4 regions of the Paenibacillus sp. GCM10027628 genome follow, and region 4 is predicted to be linked to each of the others. Evidence: riboswitches for the same ligand, from Rfam matches in the RefSeq annotation. Region 4 holds a riboswitch; each other region holds the start of a gene.

The links. A riboswitch is a leader RNA that binds a small molecule or an ion and turns the genes downstream of it on or off. The one in region 4 is predicted to bind cyclic di-AMP.
Region 1: another riboswitch for cyclic di-AMP. It lies ahead of ACFQZT_RS18400 (stalk domain-containing protein); the one in region 4 lies ahead of ACFQZT_RS20605 (hypothetical protein).
Region 2: another riboswitch for cyclic di-AMP. It lies ahead of ACFQZT_RS07845 (C40 family peptidase); the one in region 4 lies ahead of ACFQZT_RS20605 (hypothetical protein).
Region 3: another riboswitch for cyclic di-AMP. It lies ahead of ACFQZT_RS16645 (resuscitation-promoting factor); the one in region 4 lies ahead of ACFQZT_RS20605 (hypothetical protein).

Annotation. Positions count from the first base shown of each region.
Region 1 covers NZ_JBHTHA010000025.1:16,835-21,219, forward strand. Annotated here, with positions in the region: gene ACFQZT_RS18395 (polysaccharide deacetylase family protein) at 1-635, opposite strand, end outside; gene ACFQZT_RS18400 (stalk domain-containing protein) at 1,014-1,805, opposite strand; cyclic di-AMP (ydaO/yuaA leader) riboswitch at 1,810-1,961, opposite strand; gene ACFQZT_RS18405 (PspA/IM30 family protein) at 2,190-2,876, shown strand; gene liaF (cell wall-active antibiotics response protein LiaF) at 3,113-3,775, shown strand; gene ACFQZT_RS18415 (sensor histidine kinase) at 3,791-4,385, shown strand, end outside.
Region 2 covers NZ_JBHTHA010000004.1:5,198-9,582, reverse strand. Annotated here, with positions in the region: gene sugE (quaternary ammonium compound efflux SMR transporter SugE) at 1-92, opposite strand, end outside; guanidine-I (ykkC/yxkD leader) riboswitch at 174-275, opposite strand; gene ACFQZT_RS07850 (DUF4190 domain-containing protein) at 333-662, opposite strand; gene ACFQZT_RS07845 (C40 family peptidase) at 820-1,296, opposite strand; cyclic di-AMP (ydaO/yuaA leader) riboswitch at 1,300-1,438, opposite strand; gene ACFQZT_RS07840 (hypothetical protein) at 1,606-2,424, opposite strand; gene ACFQZT_RS07835 (M1 family metallopeptidase) at 2,454-4,385, opposite strand, start outside.
Region 3 covers NZ_JBHTHA010000018.1:11,873-16,257, forward strand. Annotated here, with positions in the region: gene ACFQZT_RS16635 (ABC transporter permease) at 1-810, opposite strand, end outside; gene ACFQZT_RS16640 (ABC transporter ATP-binding protein) at 807-1,550, opposite strand; cyclic di-AMP (ydaO/yuaA leader) riboswitch at 1,833-2,022, shown strand; gene ACFQZT_RS16645 (resuscitation-promoting factor) at 2,312-3,451, shown strand; gene rnmV (ribonuclease M5) at 3,616-4,149, shown strand.
Region 4 covers NZ_JBHTHA010000031.1:63-4,447, forward strand. Annotated here, with positions in the region: gene ACFQZT_RS20595 (GTP pyrophosphokinase) at 28-783, opposite strand; gene ACFQZT_RS20600 (hypothetical protein) at 1,042-1,854, shown strand; gene ACFQZT_RS20605 (hypothetical protein) at 1,866-2,198, opposite strand; cyclic di-AMP (ydaO/yuaA leader) riboswitch at 2,307-2,439, opposite strand; gene ACFQZT_RS20610 (DedA family protein) at 2,486-3,091, opposite strand; gene gntK (gluconokinase) at 3,276-4,385, opposite strand, start outside.

The DNA of each region.
Region 1 (4,385 bases), on a different contig from region 4:
AGTACGATTTTCAAGGCTTCCACAGTCTGCGTACAATCTCCCTCTAAATCATGGAACAAAATGATGTCGCCGTTGTGAATGTTGTTCAAGACGGATTGGACGATTTTTTGAACTCCCGGCTTCTTCCAGTCTTTGGTGTCTTGGTACCATGACCACATGACCACTGTGAAACGATCCTGCTTGGCCAGCTCCAAAAGCGATTGGTTGTAGAAACCTCCAGGCGGACGGAACACATGGGGCGTTTGTTCGGTAATGTCAAAAATGATCTCCTGCGTCTGTTCAATTTCTTCCTTCAGCTTTTCCGGGCTGACGTGTTTGAGAAAATGATGGTCATACGTATGGTTGGCAATCTCATGGCCTTCGTTCACTTCGCGAATCGCAATTTGAGGGTACATCTGCACACGTTTGCCCAGCACGAAAAATGTTGCTTTGGCATCGTACTGCTTAAGCACGTCAAGCACTTGAGGGGTGTAGACGGGATTCGGGCCGTCATCAAAAGTTAGAGCGACAAGTTTTTGGTTCGTTGCCACATTCCAAACAACTTTGCTTTGGGGAACAGGCATGGCTGCTGTTGAAAATAGAAGGAGAACAACGAGTTGAATGAAAGTCAAAAACTTGGATACCGGTTTGCGCATGGGTTCCGTACCTCCAGAAATCGTGCAGATAAAGGCTAGTTTCTGGATTGCAAATGAAACCTATACGCAGGCGGAGAATGTTAAATATGGGAAGGTTTCAAAAGTTCATATGAGAAAAACCTGGCTAATAGCCAGGTCGTCTTTGTCAATCCGCCATCTTCTCGTCTGGAAAGATGAAAAATATAAAAAATTGGACCCATGATCCTTGGGAGCAACGTTTCAGTACGTTTGTCTCCATTTTTTAAGCATGCCCAGAATTTCATAGAAAGGGTATTCCTAACGTTTTTGTTCTGTAAAGGATTTAAACATTAACTAGTAAAAAAAGCTGAGCGTTGAAGAGTGAAATCTCCAGCGTTCAGCTTTTTTTGCATGGAACCTTTAGTTCGATACCCGATAGACCTTAATGGATTGAATGCCAAATTGTTTCAAGGATTCCTTGGAACCGGGAATGAAAATGTCAAGATGATTCCCTTTTACAGAACCGCCTATATCCGTGGCGTAAGCATACATTCCGCCAGCTGGCAGACCGTTAAAGCTATAGCCTTCGATATAAAGCTTGGAACCGAGCGGGATTACGTTAGGATCAACCGCAACCGTGCCAAGCGCTAGAGGATTACCAAGATAGTCCACAGCGCCAAAACCGCCGTTTTCGGAAGGATCAGCTGAATAGGCAGTCGCATCAAACTGTTCGTAGTCGGGAGCGTGATGATTGCCGTCTTTGCTCAAGATAGCAAGCTTACTGCCGGAGTCCCACTGAACAGGAATACTGGAAGCTTCGGATATAAAGCGAAGTGGCACATATACGCGGCCGTCCTGGTATTCAGCGTGAGATTCCATCTCCACAGAGGCATTATCAATTTTTGCTTCTTTTTGTCCTGAAGTCAACGTGATCGTGTGTTTCTCATTATTCAAAGTGACCTTGATCTGGTCTCCTTCTTTTTGCCACTGAAGGGCATATCCAAGTTTCTCGGTTACAAAGCGAATCGGGACCTGCGTTGTGTGATTCGTATCGATAAAAGGCTGTGCATCCGGAAAATGGATAAGATCATCGTTAACTTGAACTTTCACGTCCATTTCAGCCGCATGTGCCGAAAATGGTGAAATAAAGCCTCCTACCAAGACTGTGGCGAACACAGCAAGGCTCGTTAGCCCTTTGGCTACTCTATTCAATTGGTATTCCTCCTTCATGAGCCTCCGAGGTTAGTTGACGGGTTCGGGAAGAAGGTTCTCCCTAGTCTGCTTCAAGAATCAGCAAATATTCACCCCAAGTAAATCGTCCCCCGTACCGGCACTTTGTCTGTGCGCCGGACTCGGCTTCAAATAGTTTAGCACTATCGGCTTCAATGAAACAACGACCAAAATGTGGGAACCCAGAGTGGATACTGGACCTTGGTCTAGGTTGAAAAACAGTCGCGGGTCCGTTTTGACCTCGTTGGCTTTGGTTTACGATAGTAGCATGAAGGAAGCAAAGGTCGGCAGCGAGAGTGGAGTCAACGGCAATTACTCATTCGCAAGGCAACGATTTTAAAATAAATGGAACATGGGGTGCGGTAGATGAAAGTGTTGAATCGGATCGGGAAAATGGCGGAGGCTGCTTGGAACGAAGCGGAAGAGCGTTTGGATATGCATGAGCGCAACGGCGGAGCTGCAGGCACATCGTCATCGAAGGTAGCAGTCTTGGAGGAGCGCTATCAGGATGCGCTGCAGCGGGCGTTCGAGCTGCGCCGGCAAAGCGTGACCGCAGACGAGATGGCGCAACTGCGCAGCGAGCAGGCCGAGCTGGCGATGCGTGCCGGCGAGGAGGAGCTCGCACGGCTCGCGCTGCAAGAGAAGCTGCGCGAGGAAGCGGCGTGCGAGCACTACCGCGCGCAATACGCGAGCTGCCAGGACGAAGTCCTCGCGCTCGCGGAGGAGCTGCGGCTGCTGCGTGCTTCGCTTGCAGCAGAAGCGTCGCGCGGCGGCGGGGCCGCGCCGCACAGTGACGGCGTGCAGCCGCCGGGCGGGCCGCACGAGCAGGGCGCTCGCGACACGCTGCGCGAGCTGGAAGTCGCCGGCCGCGAGCTCGGCCGCGAAGCGCTGCAGGGGCTCCGCGAAGCGGGCCGCCTGTCGCGGGATACGCTGAAGGAGGCCGGCGGCAACCTTCAGCAGGAATGGCACGCACTGCGCGGCAAGCTGCAGCATGACTGGCAGCATCGCCGCGGTAATGAGCGCGACGAAGTGAACAAGCGCGGCAGGAAGTAGTTCTTTCTGCGGATTTTACAGTGACTCGCAACTGAAGCAAACAGGTGCACTTCTCAGTTCAAACGACCTTCATTTCGATGCTCAAGCCTTGCGGCGCAAGCATTTGCTTCTTGGAGGTCGTCCATTCTTATGGTATGCTAGGAAAGATGCAAAACGGGCTCATTTTGTGTAAGAAGTATAAATGGTTTCTTAAAAAGAATCATGAAAGATAAACGGCAGCCAGAGGAGGTGCAACGATGGGAGAAGAAACCAAAAACAACCGTAACCGGAATACAGCGCTAGTGCTGATTGGAGCCGGTCTTTTTTTGCTTCTGGATCATACGATTGGCTTTTTTCCCATTCTTGCGGTTGTCCTCATTCTGCTAGGCATTCATCGACTCCGCTCGCGCAGGGAACGCAAAGGCTACGTATTGATAGGCGTGGGGGCCGTTATTTTATTTGGCAATCATATCACGATTGTTTTATCCGTTGTCTTGATTTCGCTCGGTTTGTTCTTCATTCGTTCCAAGCAGGTGCATAGGGATGATTCGTACATCCAAAAGCAGAAGCTGGTGGATAGCGTCCGTCTAGGCAGGGAGCCTTGGATTTTACGCAACAGCAGTATATGGTACATTCTCGGGGAAACTTATATCGACCTGTCCCTGGCCATCCTGGAGCAAAAGGAAACGACGGTAATTCTACAAGGCGTTGTCGGCGATGTGGACATAAAAGTGCCGGATGATATCGGTGTTACCGTGACAGCCTCTGTGACCCTTGGTCAAATACAAATTGCAAGCGAGCGAGAAAGCGGCGTGTTGAATAAGCTCATGTGGCAGTCCGCCAATTATGACAATTGTGATCATCGGGTGAAACTTGTTCTGTCTTACATCGTAGGAGATATCAATATCAAAGTGTTATAGGAGGGTCATCGCGCTTTGGACGGCTATAAACGGAAATTAACGAATATGATATGGCGCAGCATGGGCGAATCGATCCTCTTCAGCTTGATTGTTTTTGGCGTCATTATTTATTTTCTCAATTCACGTGGCATGATCGAGCCTTTTCGAAACTGGCAGGAGGGCGTAACGTTCTCACTTATGGTGATTGGCGTTGTTATCGGCATCGGAGCCATCCACGGATTCTGGAGCAGCAATCGCATTACGCGTAGGCTGGAACCTTTGATGGAGACGATGATTTTACTTGAAAAAGGAACGTTCACCCGCAGCGGCTTTCAAAACGGTGAAGACGAGATCGGGCGGCTGGGGGAACAGCTTGGCCGTATTATGAAAAGGTGGGAGGAACAAGTAACCTCCCTTCAACGGCTTTCTAACGACAATGCCGAGCTCGCAGAAAAAGCGAAATTCTCGGCTGTTATTGAGGAACGACAGCGCCTGGCGCGGGAACTCCACGATGCTGTAAGCCAGCAGCTGTTTGCGATTTCGATGACAGCGACGGCAGTCGGGCGAACGCTGGACAAAGATTTCGAGAAAGCGCAGCGGCAAATCCACCTCATTGAGGAGATGGCTTCTG
Region 2 (4,385 bases), on a different contig from region 4:
GGGATAAGACGAGTAAATCCATTGGAAAATTTCAATGAAATCGCCCACACGACTTCAAAAACGCCGGCAATAACTAAATGCAACCAAGCCACTTTATCCACTCCTTTTCATAAAGCAATTAATTTGGCCACAAAAAAAGAAAAAGCCTGGAAGCAATATCGCTAAAGCGATAAGACTCCCGGGCTTTTCCCCCTCCGTGACCACAGCGTATCCGCTGTGTGTTTTCCCTTGGACCAGGCTGGCGCGAACGCCACGGAACCCTAGAAAACGACTTGGCGTTATTATATGACGCCTCACATGACATGTCAAGTTCAAGTTACAGCTAAACCCGGCTAAAAAGTGCTGGGGAAATTGGACGTCGATATTGCAAATATAAAAATAATGACAAAAAATGCGATAATGATCGCATACAACGCCGTTCCAATAATTCCGCATACGAGACCTGTAATTGCAAAGCCTTTGCCTTGCTCGCCGCGAAGCTGTATTTCTTTCGAAGCAATGCGTGAAAGCACGATGGCTATGATCCCCAAGATGATGCCCACATAAGGAATGACAATGGATAAAATACCCAACACCATAGCGGCGATAGATTTACCGTTAGTTTGTGATGATTGCGGTTGTTGTTGGAACGGGGGCTGCGTGCCGTTCAGATACGGTTCCATATAGAACCTCCTTCGAGTTTTTCAAAAAGATCTATGCCCCATTATAACCAGATCTTACCTGTGTATCTAGTGCAAGTTTCCGAAATGAATAAAAGCCCGACGGCGGCTCGATCGAGCTGGGCTTGTCTGGGCTTCATTCTTGAGTATTGCGAGAATTTTACTTGGATTGGACGGCAGTCAATTGGTTGTAAATATCATCCCAGAGTACACGTCTGGCTGATACGTACCGCTTCGCGTAGTAGGACTCGCTTAGCTTGTTTTTTACAACACCGTGATTGGTAGCGGAGTGAATGAATTCACCGTCTCCGAGGTAGATGCCTACGTGAGAAATCCCTTTACCATCGGTGTTGAAAAAGACGAGATCGCCTTTTCGAAGGTCGGATTTGTCAACCCAGTAGCCTTCTTGGTCTTGTGATTTGGAGCTGTGCGGAAGATCGATACCGAATTGCTCGAACACATAAGAGGTGAAGCCGGAGCAATCAAAGCCATTGGTCGTAGTACCCGCAAATTTATATGGGGTTCCGATTAAGCCGTCTACCGTTTCATCCAGTTTGGATTCTGCTGCAAAAACGCTACCTGCACCTATACTCAAAAACAAAACAAGACTGAAAACGAGAGCAACAACCTTTTTCAACTGCTTGTCTCCTTCCGGTGCCTACGAGGTTAGCTGGAGGGTTCGGTTGAAGGTTCCCTATGATCCCTGTCTGGCAAGATCAATTCACCCGGAATGGTTCCCCCGTTTCCCACAAAAAGTGGGAATTCGGCATGAAATATTTGGTTTTTTGATGCTAGTCCTAAGGATTCGTCATAAACATCGAAATTCCTCCTTCTCTATGCGCTATTCTATAAAAATATGTGAAATATTTCTTAAAATAGACAAAAAAAAGCCCCTTTTTTCAAGGGACTGGCATATCTTTTGAAATTTGGGCATTTTTCGCTGATTTTATTTGTTCATTTTGGCAGTCCAGAGCTGATATTGGGATGTGATCGCCCACATTTGCAAAAACATGTTGAACAGCGGATACAACTGATAGATGAGTAGTGCCACCAGGCCGGCCCAGATGTAGGTCGCTGTGACCGTAATCCCCGTCAATAGTCCCGATATGAGCAGGATAAGAAGTGCGAGTCCGAGGATCGGCAGCGAATAGCGTATGAAAGTGATAAACGTGGAAATAATGCCGATTCTAGCAGCAATCGCGAATTGCACATACATGAAAAGCAAGTTTAATAGAAAACCGTAGCTGAGCAGCCCCAAAAGCCAGGGGAGCATCTGTAGAGCCGCTTCTTCGTAAGAAGTCGTATGAGCGTATATCGTTTGCACCTTCGGGAGGAGCCAGAGGAGCGGCAGTAAGGAGAGGACCATCCGCACAAAGTAAGTGATCAGGAAAGGGAGTGTGAGCTCCTTGATTCCTTTGAAAAAGCGATAGCCAGCATTCTGGTGACGATGTGTCAGCGAGTAATAGACACCTGCGTTCAGCATGGGTGTAAGCAGCATGCGAGCGCCTAAGAGCGCGGCCAGCCACCAGAGGTAAGAGTGACTGAGATCCGTTTTGAGCAGTTGAAATTGTCCTTCGGCCAGGAAGAGCTGCATCGCCTGCTTCGGCTGACCGCCGCCAGGGAAGCGATGCATCAGCGGTACCAGCACTGACTGCACCAGCTTATAGAGCAGAGCGCCCCAGCCCATTTGGTAAAGAAATAAGGCGATGACAGCGAAAGGCTGCTGCAAGGCCGCCCTTAAGCCGGTCTTCATGTAACTTTTCAAGGCAGTCCCCCCCTAAAATATTGTGATAACTACCAAGCGACCCAGCCAAAAATCGTTTGCATGAGCTGAATGATGCCGAGATTCCAGCGAATTTTCCATTTCGGGTCGACTTCCGTTTGCATGTAATTGTTAATATGCTTGTTTTCCAGCACCAGCGAATAATTCGGATCAATCCGTACCCAATCGACTGGAGCTGTATGGGTGAGCTTGTATTCGATGCTGCTGTTGGCGCCATCCCACGTTTTGTCCAATGAGGTGCCGTCGGCAAAATGGAAGTGAATGGGGACCGCCGGAGAGTTGCCGCCGCGCTTCGAGATGAGAATCGTACTTTCGTAAGAACCGGCGCCTTTGGTCCCGTCTGGCTTGACTTGAATGCTCTCGACCGTATAGTCCATCATCATGTTGCCATACACATATTGATTGAAAAAATCGTCCCATTTCGTTTTGGTGACATCTTCAACAACCTTTTGGAAGTCCTTCGTTGAAGGATGTTTGAATTCCCATCTCTGGAAGTAGGTATGCATAATGCGATCCATCGTTTTGCTGCCGACCTGCTTTTCCATCGCTTTCAGCACCAGCTTAGCCCGGGTATACACGTTATCTGCGTATTCCCCGTGCCCTTTGTACTTCCAGGCATCCAGCTGCAGCGCATTAGGCGATGTGATATAGCTGGATTCCACAGGCAGATTCGGCGATACGCCGTACTCGGCCTCCATGACTTTATCCTCGGCGTAAGAAGTGAAGCCTTCATCCAACCAAGCTTCTTCGAATTCATTGGTGGCGACTAGCCCATAGAAGTATTGATGGCCGATTTCATGAACGACAACCCGCTCAAGTTCGAGATCCGGATCCTTGTCATTGGCCCCCCAAGCCGTAACCAGCGTTGGGTATTCCATCCCTCCGGCACCGTTGCCGCCAGGGGGCGGCACAACAATGGATAAGGTCGAGTACGGATATGTACCGTACCACTGGCTGTAACGGGCCAACGCTTTTTTGGCAGCGTACATATACCGGTCTTTCAAATCTTTATGGTTCGGATCAAGATAAAGCTTGATTTTGACACCGGGAATTTGCGGGGTGGAGAACGGTTCTTCCGCATAGATAAAGTTCGGCGATGCCGACCAAGCGAAATCATGCACGTCTTCGGCGTAGAATTGATACGTTTTCGTGTCGTTATCCGTCACGGCCGGTTTTACCGGGAATCCGGTAGCGGCAACGGTATAGCTGGCCGGCACTTGGATTTTCACGTCATAGATGCCGAAATCGGAATAAAACTCCGAATTGCCATGATATTGATGCAGGTTCCAACCCTCCGTTGTGCGTCCGCGAGTGCCTGCCTTCTCATAAGCGGCCACCTTGGGGAACCATTGGCCTGCCATGACGAAGTCGCCGACATAGCCCATCCTGGCGAAAGCGGAAGGCAGTTTGACGAGAAATTCGGTTTGGATCGTGACGCGCTCACCGGCCCCAACGGCTTTAGGCAGCGGGATTTTCAGCAAAGTATGGTCATCTTTATTTCCGTCATCGGGCTGAACGAATTCCATCCGTCTGGTGAGATCGCTTCCGTCATCGGCTTTCACCGAAAGCAGGTCGATGCTCCCGATGCTCCCGGCCTTCGCTTCATCCTGCCGCAGCTTGCCGCCTGATTCGCGCATAAAGGTTGTCTTCTTGGATGCGAAAGCATTCGGATACAAATGCAGATACAGCTCCTGAACGGGAGCAGTCCCCGGATTTTCCCATGTTAACGTTTGTTGTCCCTTTAATTGTTTGGCATCCGCCAAATAAGCCACATTCATATGATATTCGGAGATCCGGTAGCTGAGCGGCTCAGCGGCTTGCTGGTCTAACGGTTTGGCAGAGTCAGGCTTCTGCATGTCCGGTGCGGGCGCAGACGGCTCTACCCGGGAGACGGGCACGACTGGCCTGGTCGCGGTTGGGAGCAAAGTTTCAGACAGCAGGAC
Region 3 (4,385 bases), on a different contig from region 4:
ATCCTGTTTAAAAGGAATCCATCTCGTGACCCCGCTGATCCAGCTTCGGCGGGTTATTCGCGTTCCCAGCTGCGGGACGTCCACGAACCAATTGAAGAATGCATAAAGCCGGGCCTGCTGCTGCTTCTCTTTGGCAATCAAGTAATCCCAGCCGATCAGGTATTTAGATGCAAAATGAGCGGAGCCCAGCCAGACAAGAATGAGAATTAATGCAGTGCCGCTTGCCCAAAAGAGATTGACCTGGAATTGCAAATAAATGACCGCAATGGAGGCTAACCATCGAAATGTTAGCGAGGCTTTTCTCGCGCGATGATCCACGAATCGGCTTTCCTGCAGGCTCCCAAACAAGTTCGCCACTTTAAGTAGGATAAGCATACCGAGCATCAGCCAAATAGGCTGTTCAGTGTTTCCTACACAATGATGATATAGCGGCCAAAGTACGACCCAAGCGATCAAAGTCCAAAAGGCTTGCAAAGCGAAGCTATACAGGAAGGCGCTGCGAAAATAAGTTCCCATTTGATGCTCAATACGGAGCAGGAACATACGGTCGGGATGGCGCAGCAAGGTACGGATCGGGCTGGATGCGAGCAGCGGAACGAGCAGTACAAGGACGATCCAAATATAAGGATAATTTGTCGGAAGACGCTGCAATATTTTTGCATAATAATAGGAAGAAATAATGACAAGAAACAACACGAAACCTAGGAAGTTACTGCGCGCTGCATATTGCCAGTACCCCATCGATTCCTTTACATAACGTTCAAAGCGTTGCTGCCACAGGATCTGGGTATTCACTTCCATGTTTTTCATAAAGATTCACCCTGCACGAGTTGATAAAAAATGTCGTCTAGTGACGCGTGCTGGAGACCGGTTTGCACGCGCAATTCGCCTAAATCTCCTTGAGCTACCATGTGACCTTTGTGCAGGACGACATAATTGTCGCAATATTTTTCGATGGTTGACAAAATATGCGATGAAATGAGGAAACTGGCGCCTTTTCGCTTCATTTTGACCATCAGCTCCAGTAAGGAACGTATGGCTAGCGGGTCTAGCCCAAGAAACGGTTCGTCGATGATATATAAGGAAGGTTCGATTAGGAAAGCGTTCATAATCATGACCTTCTGCTTCATACCTTTAGATAGGTGGCTGGCGAAACTGTTCAGCTTGTCCTTCATTTGAAACTCTTCCAACAGCGCAGCAGATCTCGACAAATAAGCATCTTTCGACAGTCCGTAAGCCATCGCTGTCAATTCCAAATGCTCACGTATCGTGAGTTCTTCATACAGTTCGGGGCTTTCGGGAACATAGGCGTAAGCTGCGCGATAGGGTATAGGGGCATCAGTCAAAGTTTGGCCATTGATACGGATGTTCCCTTTTTGAGGTTTAAGAAGGCCGAGAATGTTCTTAATGGTCGTACTTTTACCTGCGCCGTTCAGACCTATCAGCCCCATCATTTCTCCTTGCCGAATGGAAAAGGAGAGCTCATGCAGGACCGGTTTGCCCGGCAAATATCCCCCATAAAGAGAGTCAACTTGTAAAATTGGGGTCATCTCATCGCCTCCCTATTTAGCAAATTATTGGTATTTATGAGTCATTTTTATCCAATCTTATTATAAACAAATTCACAAATTTAGCCTAATTTAGGCGTGTGATTGATGAAAATCATCGTATTCGTGTGTTATAATGAGAAAAACGTACCAATAACCCATATTTGCTCAGTAAAATGTCCACAATTCCTGAATTCCGTCCTTTTTATCGATAATCGATAACTTTACAGCAGAAGATTTACAGCGTAATATACTTTTCATAATAACTTAATAACCAATTTGCCATTTTTCCATTCGCTGAGTTCCATTATGGGAACGGGGGAACCGCTGTAAGCCATCGGACACGTAATCCGTGACGGGGTGAACAGAATGATTATCAGGGGTGAATCCTGGTGCTTGCTTCGCAAACATCGGGTAGGGCGACTCTCACGTCCGAATCCGTCAGCTAACCTCGTAAGCGTACAAGAGGGGTAACGATTGTCGTGCTATTTGTATTTCACATGCAAACTAAGCCACGGGAAGAGTCCTCTTCCTGCTGGCTTTTTCATATTTCTGAGGATATTTACAGCCAGGAGCTCATAGGATGATGAATAGCAAAGGGGGTGGGACTACCAGGGGAGTCGGCATAGACCGCACTGCTACTGGGTAAACTCCGCTGCACAAGTTGGAGGGAAACATGTTAAGTTACTACAAAAAAACTTAGTCGCGTCAAATCTGATCATGCGTAACACTCGACGGCGGGGCTTTGAAGGAGGACCGAAGAAGTGGGCAGTATCTCATTAACAGAGACCCATGTAAAACGATCATCCAGCATGTCCTTCGCATTGCGATGGAAGCATGAAAACTTGCGTTTGATTTTAAGCTTAGCTATGATCTCAATCGCGATGACTTTCATGTTTTTGGTGTTGTTGTACGGTACGGCTACCAAGAGCGTATCCGTGGTTGTGAATGGACAAGAAACCGTTGTGCATACGAAGCAATGGGTCCTGCAACGCCTACTGGATGAACAAGCCATTAAGATTGGTGAGCACGATGAAATTTCCGCAGCCCTTACAAGCACAATCAAAGGCGGCGAGAAAATCGTCATCGCTCACGCTTCACCAATTCAACTGACTGCTGATGGAAAGACCACCACTGTTTACACAACTGCAAGAACGGTAGAAAGTGCATTGCAAGATTTACATATTGCACTTGGGGAGCTCGATAAAGTAACTCCCGGACCGATAGCCTCTCTATCTGCCGGCGATGAAATCAAAATCGTCCGTGTGAAGAAAGAGACGGAAGAAGTAACGGAGCCGATCGCGTTCGACACAGAAAAGAAGAACGATGCATCGCTGCTTAAAGGAAAGGAGCAAACCGTCCAAGAAGGTAAAGAGGGCGTACTCCTGAAAAAGAAAGAAAAGACTTACGAAGACGGTAAATTAGTCTCGGAAGCAGTTGTGGATCAACAGGTTCAAACGGAACGTGTAAATAAAGTTGTTGCTGTGGGCACGAAAAACGCAGTTGTCGTTTTGTCGGCTTCATCCCCAAGCGTGGATGAAATTTCCAAGAACGGCGTGAAGTTTGGATATAAACAAATCCTGAAAAATGTGAAGCTGACCGCTTACTCAGCAGGAGCGGAATCGACAGGTAAAGCCGAAGGGGCCCCCGGGTTTGGTAAAACATTCACCGGAACAACCGTTACAGAAGGCAGAACCATTGCCGTCGATCCGAAGGTCATTCCATTGGGATGGTGGGTTTACATTGAGGGCATCGGCTTCCGCCGTGCCGAAGATACAGGCAGCGGTGTAAAGGGCCAGATGATTGATGTTTACTATGAAGATGAAAGCTATGCCAATAGATTTGGTACGAAGCAAGGCTATACGGTCTATGTGGTTGGACCTAAGAAGCCAACGGAGAATTAACGAGTAAACGGCTGTTTAGGCGGGTAGAATGAATCTATAAGCCTTCAGCTTGGGCGAAAGAAGAGGGGATCCCTCTTCTTTTTCTGCGTTGATCCATACCAATCAAGCGTAAGGCCGTGGATGTCGAAACCGAAGGTTCTTTCGTACAGGGAAAGGGATCATTGATGATTAAAGAAGTTATCGTCGTAGAAGGCAAGGACGATACGGCAGCGATTCGCCGAGCTGTCGAGGCGGATACGATCGAAACAGGCGGGTCCGCGATCGGACAAGCCGTGTTGAAGCGGATTGCGCTTGCGCAGCAGCGCAGGGGCGTTATTATTTTTACGGATCCCGATCACGCAGGTGAGCGGATCCGGAAGATTGTGGCAGCCAAGGTACCCGGCTGCAAGCATGCTTTTATTACGCAGGAGCAGGCTGCGTATAAGGGCGATATCGGCGTCGAGAACGCGACGCCCGAGACGATTCGGCAGGCGCTGGCAAGCCTGCGTACAGAGTACGACGGCGCCGTCTCCATGCTGACGATGGAAGATTTAATGGCGGCGGGGCTCATTGTCCATCCCGAGGCGGCTTCTCGCAGGCTTGAGGTAGGCAAGGCGCTCGGTATCGGCTATTGCAACGGCAAGCAATTTTATAAACGCTGCGCGATGTTTCAAATCACGCGTGAGGAGTTTGAAGCGGCGTTAGAGTGTTTGAAGTAATGCGTTTGCGTCAAAGCAACATACATAATGAGAAGTAGTGGGAAGCGGCTCGAGAGTGACTTTAGCATGGAAAAACCGTGTTAAATCCAATCAGTTGGGCATCCTTAGCGTCATCCGGCGACTTTAGCGCGGAAAAACCGTCTTAAAGTGGTGGAGTTGCCGATTCGAGGCCGGTTAACGCTGAAAAACCGTGTTAAACCCCATCAGCTGAGCATCCACAGCGTCATCCGGCGACT
Region 4 (4,385 bases):
AGTGCCATTACGGCACTCTCTTCCTTGTTATTGTTCTCGTGCACCATCTAATAGCCCCAGCAAAGCTTGTGGCAACGCAAATTGCTGGTTGTTAATAATAATTCGGTTCAACTTCTCCTCGTTGATCTCGGTTTGCTCTTCTTTGATGATTTCAATTTCTTTATGCAAGCGTTCCATTTGCTGATCCAGCGCAGAAGCGGCATATGCGGCTTGTTTTAACTCTTCGAGCAGCCGAGCCGGCACAGCCCGGTTATCTTCGGTGAATTTATAATAAATTTTATGTTCCAGGCTCGCCCAGAAATCCATAGCAATCGTCCGGATTTGAATTTCAATGCAAACACTTTCCCGTCGATCCGACATATGAACCGGCACTTCGATGATCAGATGGAGGCTCTGATAACCGTTCTGCTTGGGGTGCTTAATGTAATCTTTTTCCTCGATCACCTTTAAGTCACTTTGATTTTTGAGCATTTCACTTATTAAGTAAATGTCCGATATAAAAGAACAAGTAATGCGTAATCCCGCAATGTCTTTAATGTTGTCCCTGATACAGGGAAATGAAATATCGCAGCCTTTTCTAAAAAGTTTATTTACAATGCTTTCCGGCGACTTCAAGCGAGATTTTGTATGCTCAATCGGGTTATATTCATGCAGCATCTCGAATTCCTGGACTAAAATTTCAATTCTTGTTTCCATTTCATCCAGCGCGAATTTATACATCATCATAAAACGAGTGATATCGTTTTTAAACTGTTTTAACTGATTTATTGAAAGCTGGTTCATCATCATTTTGTTTCCTTCCCATAATTTATGGTTATTTTCCCATCTACCGCTAGTTTAAAGTACATTTGCCCCTAGCGCAAATTTCACGCTAACTCCGTTCTCTTGACACCCGCCGAGACCTATTGTATAGTTACACATATAAATTCATTTGGACGGCTTACGATGGAAGCACCCGTAAGAATAGGCTTATCGCCTTTCTTGCAGGTGCTTTTTTTGTCGTTAAATCCGCCACATTCTATCCGTTCAGGAGGAGGAATCATGATGAAAAGATTTATTAGTTTCGTAGTTTTACTTACCGCGCTTATGTCAGCCATTCCAGTCACAGTTGCGGCCGCTGCCTCACTTGAGATGACGCCAGCCCTTCAAGCATCGCTCGACAAAACGATTGCAAACACCAGTCAAGCGCAGGGAAGCAAAATTAAATCGCAAGTGAACGAATTCCTTACGCTGCAGAATCAGGATCAAGACTGGGAGGCTAAAATTAGCGCTCTACACAAAGAGAACGAGGAAAAAGAGGCCGCGCTCAATAAGCAAATCAAAGAAATCGATGCAGCCAAGCTGGACAAATTAGAAGCCGATACGATCCAAGCGCGAGAACGGTACAAACCGTTATTTTCTCGTTATACCGAATTAAATAAACAAATTGAGGCCACCAAATTGCTGAAAAACAAGGACCTCAGCAGCATCCTTCGTTTTCAGGCCAGCGCCATGAGAATTCCTGTGCAGTTAGCACGTTTGGACATCAAAGCAAAAGAAGATGCATTGCGGGATGCTAAGGACAAAGCGTCCAAATTAATGAAAAAAATCCGCGGCACCCTAGTGGACATCGATCCCATTAACGTACAAATTAAAGCCAAGAAAAGTGCTATTAAAGACATCGAATCCAGCCAAACTCCGCTATGGAGTTTATTTAAACAAGCAGTGAAGAAAGGAGATGCACCAGGTGTGCTGAGCTCACTCTCCCCCCTGATCTCCCTATCCCGCCAAATCGCCCCAGAGCGACAAAAGATCATTAAACTTGAGGGAAAAATCAGCGATATCCTTGCTATTGCCAAGGCGCAATTGCCATAAAGGCGTACACATCATTGGCTCAAGATTCCCTTCATCACTTCCCAAAGTACATCGCATAGATCATCGTCTTGATAACTTTGACCTGATAAAGAAATCTTCCATACATCGGAGTCAAACTGCATCTTAAACGATGCGTCACTGCCCGAAAGGTAATCGATCATCTGCCCGATGTTTAACAAAGGAAGTGATCTATGTTTCTCGACTCCGTTTAAGTAATAGATCATCTCTTCTTGATCAGCGAATAACATATATTCACCTTCTTGAGGCGTCCACTGACTCCGAAGACTCTCCTGCTGATCACTATCAAGCTGTTGCAAGTGTTCTGCCTTAAGACGTTGGTTCATGAGCTCCTCCTTTATGGTACGAAATGAATAACCAATATTTGGGTGGAGCCCTATGCAAAAAGGACCCGTAAACACGGGTCCGTGAATGCAAAAAAGCATAAAAAAGCAGACTGACCCATCCATTGCTGACGAGGTTAGCTGTCGGGCTCGGGAAAGATGGTTCCCTACATGAAACATGATTCGCCCCAAAAAAATGGTTCCCCCGCTTTCCGCCTTAACGGAAATTAAGCGTATTTTACTCATACTCAATCGCTCGGAATGCGTCAATTGCCGATACTTTCCTGCATCTAACCCGTGCTACCCTTGCGCCACTTCAATAGGAAGAATACAATTAGCACCACACACAGTCCAATAAGAACGTATTTCAATGATTGTTCCACTTGCATAAAAATTAACTGCCACTGTTCACCGAATATGTATCCGATACCGAAAAATACTATTACCCATAAGGCCGCGCCGATATAGGCATATAGCGCAAAGGTGCGGTATGGAACACGGATCATTCCAACAAAATAGCCGATAAATTGTCTGAGTCCGGGTATAAAATAACTCAACAGGAGCAGTCTATTTCCATATTTCTCGTAGTATTTCTTGGTTTTCTCTAAGTGTGCCGGTTTTAAAAACAACCATTTTCCATACCGCTCTATTAGCGGCATACCCAGCTTGCATCCGATCCAGTAAGTGATCGTCATCCCTAATACGGACCCAGCATAAGCCATCCCCATTGCCGGGATCCATTCGAGAACGCCTTTATAGGATAAATAACCCGAATAGGTCAGCGTCGTATTTCCCGGAGGTATGGGCAGCGCTATGGCATCCAAAGGCAGACCGATTAACAATACCAGGTACCCATATTGCGCAAACAATTGCTCGACGAAGTCCAGAACTTTCACCAGACACCCCCTCATTCATCCAAAAAGAAGAGAACCATACTGACTATTTTACATGTTTCAGGACCAACACGCACTGTCCGGAAGCTTAGCTTAAACCACGACCTGAGTCTAGTTAAGTTTCAAAAATTTCGAATGCCAAAAAGACACCCCCTCGGGTGCCTCTTTGTTTTAGGCATACTTGCACTTATTCTCTTACAAGTTTTTGCTGAAATTTCGCTATAGCTTCGTATTCCGCTTCGAGCTTGCGCGAAATTTGGATATAAATCGGCAACAGCTGGTGATAGATCTCTGCATGCTCTCTGATGGGTTGATGCTGATGTGTGGAACCGACCATATTCGCAACGATCTCCAGCGTATCTGCTTTTCCGATAGCATTTAATCCAAGGACGACAGCGCCCAGGCATGAGCTTTCAAAGCTTTCTGGAATAACGACTTCCTGATCGAAAATATCCGACATCATTTGACGCCATAAGGGCGCACGGGCAAATCCCCCCGTTGCGTGAATTTTCTTGGGCCGTCCGATGCTTTCCTCCATGGCTAACAATACCGTGTACAGGTTAAAAATGACCCCTTCCAGAACAGAGCGGATCATATGTTCCTTCCGGTGGTGCATATTCAAACCAAAGAATGACCCCCGGGCGTTCGAATTCCATAGCGGTGCCCGTTCGCCGGTTAAATAAGGGTGAAAAATTAATCCGTCAGAACCCGGACTCACCTTCTCAACGATTTGCATCAATAAATCATAGGGATCGATCCCCAATCGCTTGGCCGTCTCGACTTCCGACGCCGCGAATTCATCCCTCGCCCAGCGCAGCAGCATGCCGCCATTATTGACCGCTCCGCCGATCACCCAGTGCTTTTCCGTTAATGCGTAACAAAAAATTCTCCCTTTCGGATCGGTCACCGGTTTGTCCACAACGGTTCTTATCGCGCCGCTCGTCCCTATTGTCGCCGCGACTACGCCCGGTTCGATCGCGTTCACGCCAAGATTGGACAGAACGCCATCACTGGCTCCGACAATGAATGGAGTGGACGGATCAAATCCCATTTCTTCTGCGAAGACAGTATGCATCCCCTTCAATGCAAAAGTCGTAGGTACAAGCCTCGACAGTTGGTTTCTTGACACCCCGGCGATCTCGAGAGCCTCCTCGTCCCAATCCAGCTTTTCCAGATTCAACATGCCGGTCGCTGACGCAATGGAATGATCGATAACATACTCGCCAAATAGTTTGGCGAACACATATTCTTTGATCGAAATGAATTTGCTTGCCTTTTGAAATAAATACGCATTATC